DNA from 4 places in the Methyloradius palustris genome. Region 1 is predicted to be linked to each of the others. Evidence: predicted binding sites of a transcription regulator. Region 1 holds the regulator's gene; each other region holds the start of a gene.

Evidence for each region. The regulator sigma-54, encoded in region 1, starts transcription at its own class of promoters, with help from an activator protein. The targets are predictions, from matches to a motif close to TGGCACNNTTCCTGCT.
Region 2: the regulator sigma-54 is predicted to act here: its motif matches at 2,599-2,614, upstream of ZMTM_RS02060 (ANTAR domain-containing response regulator).
Region 3: the regulator sigma-54 is predicted to act here: its motif matches at 3,100-3,115, upstream of ZMTM_RS03095 (class II aldolase/adducin family protein).
Region 4: the regulator sigma-54 is predicted to act here: its motif matches at 2,124-2,139, upstream of ZMTM_RS01860 (SelT/SelW/SelH family protein).

Annotation. Positions count from the first base shown of each region.
Region 1 is NZ_AP024110.1:185,417-190,411, forward strand. It holds gene rapZ (RNase adapter RapZ) at 1-118, opposite strand, end outside; gene hprK (HPr(Ser) kinase/phosphatase) at 122-1,084, opposite strand; gene hpf (ribosome hibernation-promoting factor, HPF/YfiA family) at 1,235-1,561, opposite strand; gene ZMTM_RS00925 (RNA polymerase factor sigma-54) at 1,594-3,036, opposite strand; gene lptB (LPS export ABC transporter ATP-binding protein) at 3,060-3,782, opposite strand; gene lptA (lipopolysaccharide transport periplasmic protein LptA) at 3,831-4,373, opposite strand; gene lptC (LPS export ABC transporter periplasmic protein LptC) at 4,354-4,995, opposite strand, start outside.
Region 2 is NZ_AP024110.1:384,868-389,862, forward strand. It holds gene ZMTM_RS02040 (lipocalin family protein) at 126-665, opposite strand; gene ZMTM_RS02045 (cold-shock protein) at 803-1,006, opposite strand; gene infA (translation initiation factor IF-1) at 1,344-1,601, shown strand; gene ZMTM_RS02055 (PepSY domain-containing protein) at 1,716-2,228, opposite strand; gene ZMTM_RS02060 (ANTAR domain-containing response regulator) at 2,651-3,226, shown strand; gene ZMTM_RS02065 (CmpA/NrtA family ABC transporter substrate-binding protein) at 3,446-4,747, shown strand; gene ntrB (nitrate ABC transporter permease) at 4,775-4,995, shown strand, end outside.
Region 3 is NZ_AP024110.1:635,743-640,737, forward strand. It holds gene ZMTM_RS03080 (ABC transporter substrate-binding protein) at 1-736, shown strand, start outside; gene ZMTM_RS03085 (NAD(P)H-dependent oxidoreductase) at 1,020-1,571, shown strand; gene ZMTM_RS03090 (sigma-54 interaction domain-containing protein) at 1,656-2,855, opposite strand; gene ZMTM_RS03095 (class II aldolase/adducin family protein) at 3,163-3,882, shown strand; gene ZMTM_RS03100 (ABC transporter substrate-binding protein) at 3,907-4,956, shown strand.
Region 4 is NZ_AP024110.1:344,120-349,114, reverse strand. It holds gene ZMTM_RS01875 (hypothetical protein) at 1-316, opposite strand, end outside; gene ZMTM_RS01870 (C40 family peptidase) at 506-1,099, shown strand; gene ZMTM_RS01865 (ferritin-like domain-containing protein) at 1,171-1,641, opposite strand; gene ZMTM_RS01860 (SelT/SelW/SelH family protein) at 1,771-2,061, opposite strand; gene ZMTM_RS01855 (S41 family peptidase) at 2,223-3,659, shown strand; gene coq7 (2-polyprenyl-3-methyl-6-methoxy-1,4-benzoquinone monooxygenase) at 3,665-4,285, shown strand; gene ZMTM_RS01845 (DUF2322 family protein) at 4,282-4,635, shown strand; gene ZMTM_RS01840 (VOC family protein) at 4,646-4,995, opposite strand, start outside.

The sequences.
Region 1 (4,995 bases):
TTTCGGGTAATAAAGTCGCGGGCAGGTTATCAACGCAGTAGTAGCCGCTGTCTTCCAAGGCTTTCAGTACAATACTTTTGCCTGAACCAGAGAGCCCTGTGACGATGATGAGTTGCATGGTTTATTCAGTCGCCTGTGCTTTGCGCAGGCTGCGATTGATCTCGCGATGTTGCCGCTGCATAAACTGCTTGGTGCCGTTAATACCGCGCAGTAGCAGCATGTGATTACGCACAGCAACTTCTACCAGTACAGCAATGTTGCGGCCTGCGGCGACGGGAATCATGACTTTGGGTATTTTTACGCCGAGTATTTTTTCGTGATGCGATTTGACTTTCAGGCGATCCAGTTTCTCTGGCATCACCAGATCGGCCATCTCAAGCTGGATAATCAAGTCCAGCGGTTTAGTAGGCTTGACAGCGTTATCGCCAAACAAGGCGCGAATATTGAGGATACCTAGCCCGCGTACTTCAAGAAAATCCTGCAACAATGGCGGGCAACGTCCTTCCAGACGGTCGGGCGCGATACGGAAAAAATCAACGATGTCATCTGCCACCAGTCGATGTCCGCGCGAAATGAGCTCAAGCGCTAACTCGCTCTTACCAATGGCTGGGCTACCTTTAATCAATATGCCAAAGCCCTGAACCTCAATAAATACGCCATGTGCACTGGTAGATTCAGCCACGGCCTGTGCCAGGTAATGGCTCAATACGTCCATCAAGCCAGGGCTTTGTAGCGGCGAAGTAAATAGTGGGGTTTGAAATTGATCCGACGCATCGTTCAATTCTTTAGGTGGTTTTTCACCATTGGCAACAACGACTGCAGCTAAATCGGTTGAAAATAAATTTTGAATCGCTTGGTGTAACTCTTTGGATTTCAGGCTGCGCAAGTAATCCATTTCAGCACAGCCCAGCACTTGCACGCGATTGGGATGTACAAAATTCAGATGGCCTATTAAGGCCAGTGAGGGTTTAGTGACAGTTTCGCTGGTCAGCAGGTTATTGCCGCCATCGAGCCCTGATACCCAAGTCAGTTTGAGGTTACGGCGGGTATCGTTATAGAGTTGATTTACACTGATTTCAGCCATGATTGAATCCATCATGGAACATAAATAGAAGATACTGCTCGGCAGCAAGCACAGACAAAACCTGTTGATCTGGTAATGATGGCTTGTTTTGCATGCCGCTTGCGCCTCGCAGTTTTATGGTGTGCAAAAGTTTTATGGAATCACTAAACTTTATTCAGTCGCCTGATGTTTCAGAGCGCCATTGGTTTTGTGGTGATCGCCTTGTTTCTCTTTGTGTTTCAACACTTGGCGATCTAGTTTGTCACTCAGCGTATCAATGGCGTGATACATATTCTCGTCACTGCTTTCGGCGTGCAAATCATTCCCCGGTACGTGCAATGTGGCTTCTACTTTTTGCGCTAGTTTAACTACGCTAAACGTGACTTTCACGTCTATGACATGGTCGAAATGGTTGCTGATGCGCGCGAGTTTGCTCTGGACGTAGTCCCTTAGTGCAGGGGTGATTTCCAGATGATGGCCAGTAAGATGCAGGTTCATGATTGACTCCTTCATTAGTAAAATCACAAATCCTAAATGGATTTGCGCTGGTTAGCCGCGGGTATCGAGAGAGACTCGCGGTATTTTGCAATGGTGCGTCGTGCCACCATAATTCCTTGCTTACTCAAAATATCAGTAATCTGGTTGTCTGATAAGGGTTTTTTCGCATTTTCTTCGCTCACCATTTGCTTGATCAATGCGCGTATCGCAGTGGCAGAGCAAGCGCCGCCAGATTCGGTAGATACATGGCTACCGAAGAAATATTTAAGCTCATACACACCACGTGGTGTAAGCATATATTTTCGTGTGGTGACGCGAGAGACGGTGGATTCATGTAAACCCAGTTCATCAGCGATTTCACGCAAAACCAGCGGGCGCATAGCGACTTCACCATGCTCGAAAAAGTTACGTTGTCTATCTACAATCGCTTGTGAGACCCGCAAAATCGTCGAGAAGCGCTGCTGGATATTCTTGATCATCCATTTCGCTTCTTGCATCTGGCTCATCAGGTATTGGCTGGAGCTGTCACGATTGCGCTTTAAAATACCTGCATAAAGTTGGTTGATACGTAGCCTAGGCACTACTTCATCATTTAACGTGGCGATCCATAAGCCTTTGACTTTTTTGACCAGAATTTCATGCTGAATATAGTGGTCGGAGCCGATTTTTGTAAAATCGCTACCAGGGCGAGGGTTGAGCTGCGTGACCATGAGCTGAACTGCGCGTAATACATCGTCATCGCATTGCAGGGTTTTACGCAGCTTCGCGTAGTCTCTGCTGGCCAGTATGGGTAAGTGTTGGAGTGCTACATTGATCGCCAAGCCCAAATGCGGCGTATCTTCTGGCATTGCTTGCAGTTGTAATGCCAGGCATTCGGCTAGGCTACGGGCGCCTACGCCAGGAGGATCTAAATGCTGGATGTGTTTGAGCGCGGTTTGTAGCTCTAGCAGATCAATTTCGAGCTCATCAGGCAGTAATTCCAGTAGTTCTTCTAATGGCTGTTCAAGATAGCCATCATCATTAATGGTATCAACCAGCAACATGGCGAGCGTTTGATCCCGCTCTGAGAATTGCATCAATTTAAGCTGGCTGATCAGGTGTTCACGTAAGGTAAGAGAGACAGACTCCTGAAAGCTAAAGTCGTTTTCGTCGTCATTGCCTGCGCTGTTGTCTTCCCAACGATTACCGCTGGAAAACTCAAAATAGTCATCGCCGTATTCTTCCTGACGTGCGGGCTCATCAGTGGCTGGAATCGATGTTTCCTGCACCGTGTTGTTTGGCACAAAAGCTTCTGCTTCCAGATCAACAGGCTGGTCAGTATTGGTGGTGCGTTCAAGCAGGGGGTTTTCTTGCAGCAAGGTTTCTAGCTCTTGATTCAACTCTTGAGTTGATAGCTGAAGCAAGCGAATAGACTGCTGCAACTGCGGTGTGAGCGCCAAATGTTGCGAAAATTTAAGTTGTAGGCTTTGTTTCATAATTAATACGCCGCCTGCGCTGATTACAGGCGGAAATCCTTACCGAGATACACTTCTCTGACGCTATCGTTATGAATAATTTCACTGGGTTTGCCAGCCGCAAATACGCGCCCGTCATTCACAATATACGCTCTATCGCAGATGCCGAGGGTTTCGCGTACGTTATGGTCAGTAATCAGTACACCAATATTGCGAGCGCTCAAAAAACGGATGATCTTTTGAATATCCAGCACAGCAATCGGGTCTATGCCGGCAAACGGTTCATCCAGCAAAATAAAGCTGGGATTGGTTGCCAAGCAGCGTGCAATTTCAACACGGCGGCGCTCGCCACCAGATAAACTTACCGCCATATTGTTGCGAATATGCACAATGTGCAGCTCAAGCAGCAATTCTTCCAGCCGCTCAGCCATCACTTGAGGGCTCATTTTTTGCAGCTCTAATATCGCCATGATATTTTCAGCGACTGTCATCTTGCGGAATATTGACGGCTCTTGTGGCAGATATGAAAGGCCGAGCCTGGCGCGCTGATGAATAGGCAAGCGGCTCAGGTCTTTGCCGTCTAGCAAGATACGGCCGTCATCCAGTGAGACCAGCCCCACCATCATGTAAAAACTGGTGGTTTTTCCTGCACCATTGGGCCCGAGCAACCCGACGACTTCACCACTGTTCACATGTAGTGAAATATCCTGCACCACCGTGCGGGATTTATACTTTTTGCGCAGACCTTCTACTACCAATTCACTCATGTATTTGCTAAAACTTTCTCAAAACTTCTTAATTATTCAGGCCTGGTTTTATTCAGTCACAGGTTTTTTGGGTTGTATCACTGCGCGGACTCGGCCGTTAGGCGCAGAGGGCGTAGCCACCTGTGAGCCACCACCTAATACTTCAGCATATTCTGCATTGGCGTCATACATGATGTAATCGCCATGAATCACATCATCGCCGCGCTTCACTGAGGCTTGCGTATAAAGCTGTACTTTATCCATACGGCCATCGTACTCAATGCGTTGACCGTTGCCTTGCATATATTCAGCCTTGCCTTCCATTTTTTGCTTGAAAGTGCTCGGCATGCCTGTCGAAGTGCTGTGCTGAAAGCCATCTTTATCTTCACGCACAATCAGCTTATCGCCACGAATCTCCAACGTGCCCTGGGTCAAAATCACATTGCCCGTGTAGGTGCTGGTTTTCTTTGCATCGTTCACAGTGACTGTATCGGCCTCAATATCAATCGGTTTCTGCCGATCGGCCTTTTCAGCAAAGCTGGCGGATGACGCCAATAAAAATAATGACGCCACTAACAGGGTGGGCGACAGACTAAGGTGTGGCTTGTTCATATTGTCTCCGAATACGGGGCTTGTTTTGAGCAGGTGCTGCCTGATTATTCTGTGCGTTACTATTATTGTTGCTTTTAGCTTTGTTAGTGCTGGGTTTAGTACCAGCTTGTTTAACTTGTGGTTTGGCGACTGCTTTCTTTGTGACCACTACTTTGTTGTCTTGTTTGGCCTCTAGCACTGCTTTGTCTGCAACTGCCTTATCCGCAAGTCCTGGCCTTAAATAATGCACATGTACGTTTTTGAGTAGCTTGAGCGTTTTTTCTTTTTTGTTGTATATCATCCCGGTGCCGCGCAATTCCGTGCTTGGTGATTGCTTGATCACCACAGCCTTATCACTGGTTGCAATCTCGGTTTTAGGAAACACCTTCAAATATTCAGTCGTCACGGTCATATCGCCGCGCTCTTTGTAGCCTTGCCTCAAGACTTTTACGTTGTCCATAAATTCGATTATCTCACCATTGCTTGATACTGTACCGCGTTGGCTTTCAATTTGCGTGTAAGGCTTATCGCTCGAATATTGCGTTAAATGCGGACGCTCTAATTTAGTACTGTCATCATCAGGAAAATGCGTCATTTCCGTGGCCGCCAATATGTACTGTACGCTGCCGTTAATACCTGTTTT
Region 2 (4,995 bases), 200 kb from region 1:
ACAATGTTGTGAACACGTGAGTTTATAGCAATATGTTTTTTTTATGCATGACCTTTTTGTGACAAAAATATTGCTGTTTTTACTTTCACAAATTTAAGCCGTCTAAAGCTGAATATAGGCCAAGATTATTCCTTGTTAACAGCGCTGCCATGCTTGGTAAATTTTAGCTGCTTGAGGTCGTAGCCCTGAGTTTTTGCAACTGCCATGGCACGTTCTAATTCAGTTTTATTTAAATCTGGTGTTCTTGAAAGTATCCACAGATATTTGCGGTTGGGGTTAGCCACCACTGCCCATTGATAATCTTCATCTAAGCCGATTACCCAATAGTCGGCGCGAAAAGGCCAGAAGAAAGATACCTTGAGTTGCGATGTGCTGATTGGGCTAGCTTGCCAAGTTTTGCCTTTCGCTTGGTCAAATCCATCTTTGGTTCTGCAGCGATTCGTGACGTCAATTTCACCCTTAGTATCTAGCGAATATTCTGCCGTGGTGTCACCAATACAATTTCTCTGGAAAAACATCGGAAATGCAGCTATTTCATACCACTTTCCTACATAGCGATTAATATCGAGGGTGGTTACGCTGGTGACATCTGGCTGATCTGCCCGAGCTAAACAGCAGCAAAAGACAATTGCAAAGAAACTGAGCAGATGTGGGATGGGTTTCATATGAAATAGATGCTTAACCAAGTTTTGGTTGATTCTGTTTTGATCGCTAAGGGCTCACACAAATAAAAATGGCCCAATTAAGGGCCATTTTATGGGATTCTGTTAGTTGCTAAGCTACAGCAATATCAGATAAGCAATTAAGCCTTCTGGATATTAGAAGCTTGTTTACCTTTAGCACCCTCTGTCACGTCAAAAGTAACGCGTTCATTTTCTTTCAAACTCTTGTAACCGCTATCAACGATTGCAGAGAAATGTGCGAATAAATCGTCACCACCACCATCAGGAGTAATGAAACCAAAACCTTTAGAATCATTAAACCATTTAACTATACCTGTTGCCATTATATTACTTTCATACTTTTAAAAGGGAGGCACCCTGAAAGTCTGCTTACCAAATTCATAAGCCCATAGACTTAAAAACTGAAATAACCAAACGCCTTATTGGCTTTGTACGTACAAATCAACACAAAGTCAAGCATTATTATGCTGATTGCTTAATTAAACTTGCGCGCCTATACTGCGCGGACGTCTAAATTGCATTGACCTAATTCAAATAATGCAAAACATGCACTACTGGTCTTGTGTATTCCGCACTGAATTCCCTCTGATTTACTACACCTCAAAACTCTATGAGATTGTTGCTTCATCATGGTAACAAAAACTTATTGGAGAAATATCCTTGGCAAAAGAAGAGCTTATAGAAATGAATGGTGTGGTGATGGAAGTGCTGCCCGATTCGCGCTTTCGAGTGACCTTGGATAACGGTCACAATCTGGTTGCATATACGGGTGGCAAGATGCGTAAAAACCATATCCGAATTTTAGCGGGTGATAAGGTTACTTTGGAGTTGTCACCTTATGACATCAACAATGGCCGTATTACTTTCAGGCACATTGAATCAAAAGCTGCTTTTACTCCGAGACGTCGAACTTACTGATTATGAGTGTTTGTAATTAAGTAATGCTCGTTAATTGATAAAAAGGGCTCACTCAATATATTGAGTGAGCCCTTTTTAGTGGGTGGCTAAGTTAAATTCAGCCTGAGTCTGATCTTAGTCTAGACCAATCTGGTAAACCTCTTCCTGATTACCCACCACTTTGCCAGTCACAGCATCTACTTCTACTTCCCACTCTTTGCCATCTTTTGTCTTGATGTCGAATTCGTAAGAAGGGTCGCCATCAGCTTCTATCTTGAATTCGCTTTCTACAACTTCACCAGCGTGTAATGCCAGCGCAATCTTTTTTGCCTCTTCAACAGTGATTTTTGCTTTGGCTTTAAATGCAGGGTCGCTTGCATCTACAACTTCAAGATTTATCTCTAGTATCTTTCCTGTTTTGGCATCTACTTCCACTTCCCATTCTTTGCCGTCAGCACCTTTGATATCGAACTCGTAAATAGCCTTGCCATTATCCAACTCGGCTTCAAGAGAGATCACGTCGCCTGGGTACTTCGCTAAAGCAGCTTTCATGGCGGTTTCTAACTTTCCTGTGAATTTTTCAGCTGCAAAAGCTGGGTTTATCACAAATAAACCGGCAATAATTGCTGCGATTGATGTTTTATACATGGCAATATCCTATCTTGTGGTTTAAAAATTGGCTGGCATTATCTATAAATGCCCAATGAGGCTATTCTAGGTTTTGCCCGGTAAATTGTAAATAAAGTGTTGATTATTATAGGTAATTAATTTTAATTTTGGCTGCATGTAACCAGTGTTGGTTGTCGACAGCCAATACTGTGGGAAAAATGCAGTACCTAATGGCGGTAGAAATAACTTGTCGATATATCAAATACCCATAAACTGAATAGATAAAGTTTCATAATGGTGCACGCGCACCACAACTAAGTGAACATTGACGTTTTTTATGGTGGCAATTGAAAATGATTCTGAAGTTTAATTTAATTATTTCATGGCATTAACGAATTTTATTTCTCAATGGCATAGCTATTGCTTTTGCCTGTAAAGCGTAATGTTAACTTGAGTCAATTATGCTCCGAGTTTTACTGGTAGATAACCATGCGGAGCGTGCAGCTCCACTCACTCAATTGTTATCAGATGCAGGGTATAACGTGATTGGGCGTTTGTCTGATACGGCAAACTTACATGATGCAGTGAGTGCCTTGCAGCCCGATGTAGTGATTATAGATACAGAGTCGCCCAGCAGAGATACGCTGGAGCACTTGATTGTGATGAATTCGAATGCACCGCGGCCGATTGTGATGTTTACGCATGATGGCGATAGAGACAAGATTCGAGAGGCTACAAAAGCAGGTGTAAGTGCTTATGTGGTCGGTGGTTTAGCAGGTGATCGGTTGAGGCCGATTATGGATGCGGCGATAGCAAGATTTGAAGAATTTAAAAGTTTGCGTCTTGAGTTAAATGAGGCAAACAGCAAGCTGAGTGAGCGCAAGGTGGTAGAAAAAGCCAAAGGCTTACTCATGAAGCAGCGTGGCATTAGCGAAGATGAAGCATATGGCATGTTGCGAAATATGGCGATGAAACAGAACATACGCTTGGCAACGTTAGCCGAGCAAGTGGTACAAGCAGCAAAGTTGCTGTTTTAAGATTTAGAAGTTTGGAACGGTGATCTCTACCCAACGGCGGGAGAAGAAATCACAGCAAAGAAATAATTAAAATTTTAGTAATTAGTAATAAAGAACTAGTAGTACACAAGCAATAACGAGCCAGTGCTGGCTCACCGGACAAAGGCGTCCTTGCTGCGAAATTTATTTCGTAAGCAGGACGCCTTTTTTATTTTGTGTTTTGAGACTTAGGAGTAACACATGAGTACCAATGAAAAAGATGTAGCGCAAAAAAGCTTTGCTACCGAAAAAGTGGTAACCCCTGATAACAGCCGCCGCAATTTTTTCCGTGCAAGTGCTGGCGCATTGGGTGCCTCTGTTTTGATGGGCATGGTGCCTGAGCAGGTTCGCAATAATGCATGGGCCGCAGGCACTGATGCCCCTGAAATCAAAGAAGTGAAAATTGGCTTTATCCCGTTAACTGACTGTGCGCCAATTGTTGTCGCTGCCGAAATGGGCTTCGACCAGAAATACGGCATCAAGATTGTGCCTTCAAAAGAAGCTTCGTGGGCAGGTGTTCGCGACAAAGTAGTCAACGGTGAATTGCACGCAGCCCACGTTCTGTATGGCCTGGTGTACGGCGTGCAAATGGGCATTGGTGGCATGCAAAAAGACATGGCCGTGCTCATGAGCCTGAATAATAACGGTCAAGGCATTACGCTAGCCAATCAGATAAAAGACAAGGGCGTGGTCGATGGCCCAACGCTTAAACGTCTACTGGATAATGAAAACCGCGACTTTACTTTCGCGCAGACTTTTCCTACTGGTACCCATGCCATGTGGCTTTATTACTGGCTGGCCGCAAATGGCATTAACGCCATTAAAGATGTCAAAACCATTGTAGTGCCACCACCACAGATGGTTGCCAATATGCGTATCGGCAATATGGATGGCTACTGTGTGGGTGAGCCATGGGGTGCACGTGCAATTTACGACAAAGTGGGCTTCACTGTCGCAACTTCACAAGACATTTGGGTCGATCACCCAGAAAAAGTACTAGGCACAACCGCCGAGTTTGTCGCTAAGAACCCGAATACTACCCGCGCCATGATGTTGGCTGTGCTTGAAGCTTGCCGCTACATTGAAGCGACTGCCAACCGTCCAGCTGTTGCCAAGCTGATTGCTGGTAAATCTTATGTTAATGCGCCTGAAGAGGTGATTGAAGGCCGTTTCCTCGGTCATTACGACAATGGCAATGGTAAAAAATGGGAAGACTCTAACTTCATGAAATTCTTCAACGATGGCAAGGTGAATTTCCCTTACCTCTCAGACGGCATGTGGTTCCTTACCCAGCATAAACGCTGGGGTCTGTTGAAAGACGACCCAGACTATTTGGCGATTGCTAAAAAAGTAAACCAGATCGACCTATACACCCAAGTCGCTAGCCAACTTGGCATCAGCGTGCCTAAAGACCCAATGCGTAGCAGTAAGTTGATGGATGGCGTTGTTTGGGATGGCAAAAATCCAAAAGCTTATGCAGCTGGCTTCAAGATTAAAGCCTGAGTCTCATCTTAATAAGGAAATTAAACGATGACTACTATTTCACTCAATCAAGAAAGTGTGGCAACGCTCATGCAAGCTGATGATGCAAAGCTTGAGTCTGTGATTCAAGCTTCCGTAAAAGCTGAAGTCAAGACTCCAGTGCCAACAACGCCTAAAAAACCAGGCATGCTGGCGCTAAAAAGCAGGGAGTTTTTTCAGTGGATTATTCCGCCAATGTTTGGCATCGGGCTCTTATTGGTTGTCTGGAC
Region 3 (4,995 bases), 450 kb from region 1:
ATTACCATCTTCAGGTATTTCACGTCCAGAAGATTTAAAAGGTAAAAAGATCGCACTACCACGCAATGCCATCAGTATTGATCATCAACGTGCCAGCGCATTGCGCGGCATTATCGTGACGCTAGAAACAGCGGGCTTGACCGATAAAGATGTTGAAATCATTGATTTTGATACCCCTGTGAGACCTACTGGCCGCGGCTGGGCACTGACAGATCGCGTGGATTACGAGACTGAATTCAATGCGCTAAATAGTGGTGCCGTGGATGCAATCTTTGTCAAAGGTGCGCGCGGCTATGCGGCTGCCATACATCATGGCGCTACCATTGTGTATGACGTACGCAACCATCCTGACCCAAAAGTACGTGCCAACAACGGCGCACCCCGCCCAATCACGGTGGATGGTGCACTACTGCGTGAAAGACCTGACTTAGTCGTGCGCTTCTTGCGCCAAGTGCTTTCAGTCGGCGACTGGGCAGCCAGCCATGAAGCTGAAACCGTCGCTTATATTGCCCGCGAATCAGGCTCTACCGATGAATGGGTACGCAAAGCCTACGGCAACGACATTCACCTGCATCAGGGTACTGATCTCAACCCTGAATCCATCGCCGCTTTATCTGGCTACAAGGATTTCTTGTTGAAATGGGGCTTCATCAAGGCAGATTTTGATGTAAATGCCTGGATAGACCCAAATCCATTAAGGGAAGTATTGCAGTCATTGGAAAAGAAAGCAGCTTAAGCATAAGCAGACTGTAAAAAAGCAGGGGTTATTTAGTGGCTCCTGCTTTTTATTTGGCGCGAAAGTAGTCATAAGTTGCCCATCAATACTCTGCTATCTGCCACAAAGTGTTGTTGCTGCAACATTGCATCAACATTTGATGTATTGATATCTGACTTATTCTATTAAATATACCCTTATAAATTAATTAGTCATTGATTATAAAAGATATTATTTAATGGCATTGCTTTTGCAAGTATGACCCCATCTATCTTTTATAACCAATTTGAACAAGGCTTAATGTATGGCAAAAATAGTCGGAATTTCGGGGAGCATTACCCAACCATCACGCACCAAGAATTTGGTGGAGGTGATCGTGAACAAGGCATCACAAAAGCTGCATGCGCATGCTGAGGTGATTGATATTGCGCAGATCGCAACGGTACTGGGCAGCACAGTTTCTTATAACCAGTTTCCTGATGCTTTGGCGGCTGAGTATAAAAAGCTGGATGAAGCAGATTTGATTGTGATTGCTAGCCCAGTCTATAAGGCTTCTTATACTGGCTTGCTAAAGCATTTCTTTGATTTGCTAGACCCAAAGCGGTTGGCAGGTAAAGTCGCGATTCTAGCGGCTACTGGGGGTAGTGACCAGCATGCGCTGGTGCTGGACTACCAACTACGAACACTCGCCAGCTTTTTCGGCGTCTATACCGTGCCTACGGCGATATATGCCAAAGATACTGAGTTCGTGAATTATGAGTTAACAAGCGATGCAATCAAGCAGCGGATTGATGTTGCGGTAGATCAGGCAGTATTTCTCTTGCAGCAGGAGAATTTGCAGGCGCTCGTTGCTTAGAAATTACAATTTGATAGTCGCCATTCAGAAATGAATAGGGCCGAAATTATCGGCCCTGTTTTTTTATCGTTTAACAGCTATAGATCAGGCGATTAGTCCAAGTTCTTTCAGTCGTGCGCGCAAAATATTGCGGCTGATGCCTAGCAACTTGGCGGTATGTACCTGATTCTTGTTGCTAAACTCATAAGCCTTGGCAACGGTAACGCCGTTGATCAAGTCATAGAGATTATCAGGTGCTTTTTCAAATAGCTCGTTGAGGGTTCTCTCCAGCGCATCTGTACCGCTATCGGCTATGTAGGATGTGCTTGTATAACCTACAGATTGAAGCTCTGGCTTTTGATAACCCTGATCTTTCAGATCCAGACTATGCGCATGAATAGCTGGCAGGTTCAGGTCTTTGGGTTGTAGCGACGACGATGTGGATACCAGCAAGGCGCGGTGAATCACATTCTCTAGCTCGCGAATATTGCCAGGCCAGGGGTAATCGAGCATGAGTCGTATGGTCTCTGGTGCCAGTTGTGGGGTAGCAGTCTGCAAGCGGTTTTTATACACATTCAGAAAGTGCTCAACCAGCGGCAATATGTCGCCACGGCGCTCACGCAATGGCGGCAAGTCGATTGGTACTACCTTGATGCGGTAATACAAATCTTCGCGGAAGCGGCCAGCGCGCACGGCTTCTTCCAGATTTACGTTGGTGGCGGCAATCAGGCGCACATCAATCGGTGTGGGTTTGCGTGAGCCTACCCTTACTACTTCACGTTCCTGTAGCACACGTAGCAGTTTTACTTGAGTGGATTGCGGCAAATCGCCTATTTCATCCAGAAACAGGGTGCCGCCATTGGCGGTTTCAAACCAGCCTATCTTGGATGTATTGGCACCAGTAAATGCACCACGCTCGTAGCCAAATAGCTCGCTTTCAACAAGCGTCTCGGAGAATGCGCCGCAATTGATGGCCTGAAATGGCCCGTTCTTGCGGTTGCTCAAGGCGTGAATATGACGTGCAATCAGCTCCTTGCCGGTACCCGTTTCACCAATGATCAATGCGGTCGCGTTACTGGCAGCAATCTTCTCAATCAGGCTCAGCAGGCTTTGCGACTTTGGGTCGCTGAATACCAGAGCGCTGGCACGGATAGATAAACTAACCGCAGACGGATTAGGGTGAGTGATTACATGATCAGCGGCTTCCACCGACCGTTCAACGGAATCTCGGCGGTGTTCTAAGCTTGGGCTGCTGCCCGAGCGATCATTTCCAGGTAAATCATAGTGCCATGGTTGTGTGCGCATTCTTGTGCTCACTCTCTGCTAATGAATGGCGTGAATATACTTAATAGTTATTAAAATGTATATGAATAATAAATAATATCAATATAACTATAAAGAATTAAAGGTTAAATGAACTCTAAAGTGTTTGCTAGGCAACAGCTACTGTTCTATTCAGATCAATTGTTGAAATCAGCACATCAGATCATTTCGTATTAATTCTTAATTAAATTAATAATATCAATAACTTGTATTTATTATTGGATCTTGGCACAGCTATTGCGCTTATGTCGCAGTGAGTTGTATTCAACGTTCAATAAAGGATATGAAAATGAGTGTAGTAGCCATAGAAACAAAAACAGATATTGATGCTTTTGTCGCCAAAGTGCTGGTCGAGGCACAGCTGGCATTTGATGTGTTTCGTGAAACGGGCACTATCACCGCTAACGGCACGGTTGGCTTTGTCGAGCGTGTGCCTGGTGAAGATAAGATTGTGATAGTCAATGATCCAGGCCCATTCAATCGTGGCAAAAAGCTGGAAGCAACAGTGGCCGGTTTTGACGGCACGGTTTATCAAGGCAAGGCTGGTGGTGTAGGTCGCTATACCAAGATATTCCAGCAGCATCCTGATATCACTACCGTATCCCATGTGCATTCTCCATATCTCGGCGCATGGGCACAAACCCATCGCACTTTACCGATTCGCTATGTGCCAGTGCAGCGCTTCAAGCTGATTCGTGAATTGCCGGTCTATATTGACCGCCGTCAGCAAGAGGTAGATTACATTCTCGACCAAATCAAGCTCAATCCCCACACTCCAGCTATTCTCGAAGCCAACGGTGGATCAACCGTATGGGGCAAGGAAGGCTTGCGCAAAACAGCCGAATTCATCCTGCTGCTAGAAGAAGGTGCTCAGATTCAGCTGCTAGCAGAGTCTCTCGGTGGTTCTCGTGATTACGGCCCTGGCGTATTGGCGCAGCAATGGAAGATGGCCAAGATATTCGAACAGGCCAAGACAGAAGGTTTGGTGCCCGTGACGGATTTGGGCTAAGCGTAGAGAAATGAGAGAAAAGATATGAGCACGCAGAATATCGACCAGATATGGTTCACCCGTTGCCCAGTTCCTACAGCCACTGGCCTTGCGTATAAGCTAGGTTGGCTAGATGAGGAGTTTGCACAGGATGGCATCAAGGTTTCTACATTACAGGATGCGCCACGTGAGTTACAGCGCCATCACTACGATCACCAGCTGCCAACCCTGATCCGCGAAGGTGGCAACTTGTTGGCTCTTGCAGCCAGGGCACAAGGAGCAGCTACAAAACTGATAGGGTTGACGTGGATAGAAGAATGGCAAGCCATATTAGTAAGGCCTGATTCTGGCATCACCAAGCCTGAGCATCTGCGTGGCAAGCGCTTAGCACTGCCAGCTTTCATTGACCATCCAATTAAGGATCACATTCGTGGCAGTAGTATTGCCCGTGGCATGAGCCTGCATGGTTATAAGGGCGCGTTGTCTATTGCTGGTTTGACTCTGGATGATGTCAAACTGGTGGAGGTTGCTTCTGGTTGGGGCAACACTGGCAACCGCGGTGAGCGACTTGGTGATCTGTGGTCTGGCTTGCAGGATCTGATTGATGGCAATGTCGATGCTGTATATGTCAAAGGCGCTTCCGCTGTTGATGCCGCCAAACGTTTGGGCGCAGTAGTAGGTATCAATCTGGATAGCTACGCAGACCTTAAGACGCGTGTGAATAACGGCACGCCTAGGCCAATCACTGTGCATGAAGATTTTCTGGAAAACCATGGCGATCTCGTTGCACGTTTTCTTTACCAAACCCTGCGTGCCGCTGATTGGGCCAAAACCAATATCAATGGCGTGCGCGATATTCTGAAAAGCGAAACGCGTTCAGGCAATGATGGCGTTGAGACAGCCTATGGCGATGATTTTCATTTATCGCTAGTGCCCTCACTCTCTGCAGAACGTATCGAGTTATTCCGCCAGCAGAAAGATTTCATGCTCGTGCATGGTCTGCTGGATCGCGATATTGATCTCGATGCATGGGTTGATTTCCGCCCCCTGGCTGAGGCCGAGAAATGGCTGCATGAAAAAGCTAAGGCCGCTTAACACTGTATCTGTATATAGAGCTGTATAAATGGCAGCTTT
Region 4 (4,995 bases), 160 kb from region 1:
TGGCACTGAGATGAATGGCATTGGCTTTTTGTTCAATTTTGTTGGCGATTTCATTGAGTTTGCGGCTGGCAAGCAATGCAATTTTACGCTTTGCCTTACTTGTCATTTGGCCAGTCATTTGTTTACTTGTATCTCGCACATGCATGATAGAACTATGTATTTCCTGAGCGAACCCTTTGGCAACCAGCCTCATTCTATGCTTTGCTGAAGTGCCTATCTGCTGCGCATGCTCGGCCAGCGTTTCATGGCCATGATCAGCCTGGTGGATCACTTTATTCAGCACCGCATGCACTGCTTTACTTGCGTTTACTCTCAAATTTAGCCCCGTCAGAGATTGATGTTTGCGCATCGATTGACCTCATGGTTCAGAATTTATCTAGTTTGATTCTACACCATAGATTGTTGCACTTGTTGCTGCCTTGGGCGTTGAATTCAGTTACAGCTAAAATTCATGAACAAAAATAAGGGTTTACAAATAGTACTCAACGCTTTTAGAATGCATTTCATGTTAATACGCCCTACTTTACTGGCCATATTACTCAGCCTGAGTTTGCAAGCTCATGCTGCGGATCGCACTATGGTTCCCAATGGAATGGCCGCTAACAACAGTGATTCAGTAAATAACGATCAAAACGGCCAAGCCAGCGCATCTAGATGGTCTGACACTGTGCAAGAAGTCATGATGAATGCATTAAGCCTGACTGGCATACGCTATACCTATGGTGGCAAAAATCCAGATACAGGCTTTGATTGCAGCGGCTTTGTACGTTATGTATTTCAACAGGCAGCCAGCCTGACTTTACCTCACAGCGCGCGCGCCATCAGCCAGTTAGGGCAATCCGTCTCAATAGATGAGTTGCAACCAGGCGACCTAGTGTTCTTCAACACACTAAAAACAGCGTTTTCTCACGTCGGCATTTATATTGGCGGGCATCGATTTATTCACGCACCCAGCACAGGCGGCGGCATTAGCGTGGTGGATATGGATGATAGTTACTGGGTAAAACGGTTTAATGGCGCAAAACGGCTAGATGAAAAACTGATATCCCCTAAGGATGCAGCGGCCATTAGCGCGGCCAGCAATCAAATGAGTGAGTAACTCGCGCGATCCAAATTAAACTAAAAGCGGCTTAAATGGCCGCTTTTAGTTTATTCAGACTTGGCTATTTATTACTTGTAAAACACACCTACATCGCCAGGTTTGCGCAACATTTTATCAACTTCGCCGATATGCAACTCTTCTGCATAAATCATTTCACGCGCATATTCTTCCAGCATCACTGAATCACCTTCTACTAACTTCAGCAGTTTGCGATAACAATTGAGTGAAGCATTTTCATGCTCGAGCGATTCACGCAAAATATCGCCAATGTCGTGGTTATGCGTTTCAAGCAGTGGGCCTATAGACAATGAAGGATGCCCGCCAAGATGCGTAATCAATTCACCAGCTTTGTTAGCGTGGTCGAGAGATTCCGTGGCTTGCCCCCGTAGCCATGAAACAATCGGTATGCGCGTATATCCATAGACCATCAGCGCATAGTGCGTATAGCGCACCACACCAGCCAGCTCCATCTCAAGAATCAGGTTGAGCGCCTTGATGACGGGGGAATTGTGTTCATCGTGTTTTGGTTTTTTAGCCATGTGTCACCTCACTAGTTTGGTTTAAAAGCGTTGATTGAAAACCCGAGTCTAATCGCTTTAAAAGAATCTTGCAGAACTGCGAATAGTTCACATTTTGAATCTCAAATGGGTTTAGTCTTCGCCCGACTATTATTCGACTTTATCGCTATGTCCCAAGGGGCGGTCTGGATCAATAACATCACGAATCAATTGCTTCAGTTCTTTAGACTCTGGAAAACGACCTTTTTCTTTGCGTGAAAATAGCACCTGCCCATTCAGGCGCACTTCAAAAATGCCACCAGTCCCAGGAACTAGGCTCACGCGGGTAATGTCGTATTCGAAGGTAACAAGTAGCTCCTGTGCCATCCATGCAGCGCGCAATAGCCAGCGACATTGGGTGCAATACTCGATTTCAATATCCGTTAGATTTTTTTGGTTCATTGGGGAAAACCTTTTAATTTATGCCACAAAATAGCTGGCTACTATGCAAATACATGGTAAATAGCGGAAAATAAGCTATTGTTCGATTTATATTTGCATTACTCAATATTTAACTCTACCTCAATCTAATACTTTACCTTCCATTAAGGAACAGTTTCCACATGCGTGCACAACTCAATAAATTTGGCTTAATCGTTGTCAGTATCGCCATGGGCTTCATGCTCAGCCTGACATATTCTGCGATTGCCGATAAAAGCACTGATAAAGATGCCAAATCACAGCCACAATTACCACTGGACGAACTGCGCACATTTGCTGAAGTGTTCGGCAAAATCAAGACAGACTATGTAGAACCAGTCGATGACAAAAAACTCATTACTGAAGCAATCAAAGGCATGGTATCAGGCCTAGACCCACACTCAGACTACTTGGATGCTGATGGCTTTAAAGACTTGCAGGCAGGTACGCAAGGCGAGTTTGGCGGCTTGGGTATTGAGGTGGGAATGGAAGATGGATTTGTGAAAGTTGTCTCGCCGATTGAAGACACGCCCGCATATAAAGCAGGCATTAAAAGTGGCGACCTGATTATAAAACTTGATGACACCGCAGTTAAAGGACTGACCCTGAGTGACGCAGTAAAAATGATGCGCGGTAAGCCAGACACCCCAATCACGCTAACGATATTGCGCAAAGGCGAGCCTAAACCTTTAGTCATCACCTTAAAACGTGCAGCCATCAAAACCCAAAGTGTTAAATACAAATTAGTCGAGCCTGGCTATGCCTACGTTCGCATCACACAATTCCAGGAACATACTGGTGAAGATTTAGCAAAAGCACTGCAAACCCTGCGCGATCAAAATAAAGAACCGTTTAAAGGCTTGATACTGGATTTACGTAATAACCCAGGCGGCTTGCTGAATGCGGCTGTAGGCGTTGTTGCTGCGTTCATCCCCAAAGGTGATTTAGTCGTGTACACCGAAGGCCGTACTGAAGATGCAAAAATGAACCTGACTGCCAATCCTGAAAACTACGTCAGAGGCAGTGCTGATTACTTGCGCAACGCATCGCCAGAACTGAAAACAGTGCCGATGGCTGTGATTGTCAATGGTGGCTCAGCTTCGGCCTCGGAGATTGTGGCGGGCGCTCTACAAGACCAAAAACGTGCAGTTATCATGGGCACACAAAGCTTTGGCAAAGGCTCCGTGCAAACAATATTGCCAATGAATAACGGAACAGCAATTAAACTAACAACAGCGCGATACTTCACACCTAACGGCCGCTCTATCCAAGCGAAAGGCATTGTGCCCGATATTACTGTTGAAGATGCCACGCTAAGCAGCTCTGATTCATCAGGCCTTAATCTGCGCGAAGCTGATTTATCGAATCATTTATCCAACCCTAAAGATGCGAGCGCAAATACACCTGCCACGCCTGTAAAAACACCAGATGCTGCAACCCCTGCGCCAGTGGATAAAGACAAAGCGCCTGCTGACAAAACCAGCGATAAGGCACCACCAGAGCCTGGTAGCAAATCTGACTATCAGTTTAATCAGGCCTTGAATCTACTTAAGGGCGCGCAGATTCTGCAACGCAAATAAGCAAGATGCTAGATCGACTAATCATAGAGTTTGATAAAGGACTGCGTACGCTGTTAGCGGAAGCCCATAGCGCTCGTCAACATCCTGATCATGACTTCGCTGAAGCAACGCTGGAAAGTGCAGAAAAGAAGCATGCTGCTGCATTGATGCGCGTAAACCATAGCGGTGAAGTCTGCGCCCAGGCTTTGTACAGTGGACAATCGCTCACTGCCAAGAACCCTGCTACGGTAGAAGCACTGAAACAAGCGGCAAAAGAAGAAACTGAGCACTTAGCCTGGTGTGAAGAGCGCATTAAATCGCTAGGTGGAAGAACCAGCGCGCTCAACCCGCTATGGTATGCGGGTTCATTTACCATGGGCGCGATTGCTGGGGCGCTTGGCGACAAATGGAATCTAGGCTTTTTAGCAGAAACCGAACTACAAGTTGAAAAGCATTTGAAAAGCCATTTGGACAGTCTGCCTGAACAAGACACGAAGAGCCGAGTCATTGTCGAACAAATGCAAACTGATGAAGCCAAGCACGCAGCAACAGCTTATGAACATGGCGCCGCAGAGTTACCAAAACCGATCAAATCAGGTATGCAATTGATTTCAAAACTAATGACCAAAACTAGCTATTACCTATGAGCAAAGAATCTAGCATCAAACCATTTAGCGAACAGCTGGCGGCCCTGCCCGCCGCAGAACATGTACAAAAAATAGAGCTTATAGCGCTAGATGGTGAAACAACAGCCGTGATTGAAAACAAGCCTGGAAGCCAAGGCTCTATCAAGGTGTATCACCATCTATATAAAAAATATGGCGAAATCAGCGTTGAGGCTGCGAATGAGGGCTTGGGGATTTACGCGGAACATACAGAAGATGCAAAACTCAACGCTGGCAAGCACCCAAATATCGATCGCTTGCTAGCGCTGATTGAAAACAATAGCAGCTTGGCCGTAAAACTATATGACCATGCAGGTTTGCTTAGAGCCTAATCAATTCAGACTATTTTTGGTCTGAAATTGGTGGGTGATATATGAGTTCCAGTAAGTGCCCAACTGGGTCAAGGCAGTAAAAGCCACGCGAGCCATCTCGATGCGTCTTGGGACTTTCGGTGATCTTAATACCGTGCTCCACAAAATATGCATGCCATTGGTCTACGTCTTCAGGGGTTTTTAATACGAAGCCAATATGATCCAAGCGTTGTGTCCCCGACGCCACATAATCAACCCGGTGTAGTGCAAACACATCACCTTGGTTGGTCAAATAGACATTATCAGGATCGGGTTGCCACTCAATCTGCATACCCATCACATTGACGTAAAAATCCACCGCAACTTCAAGCTCTTTGATAA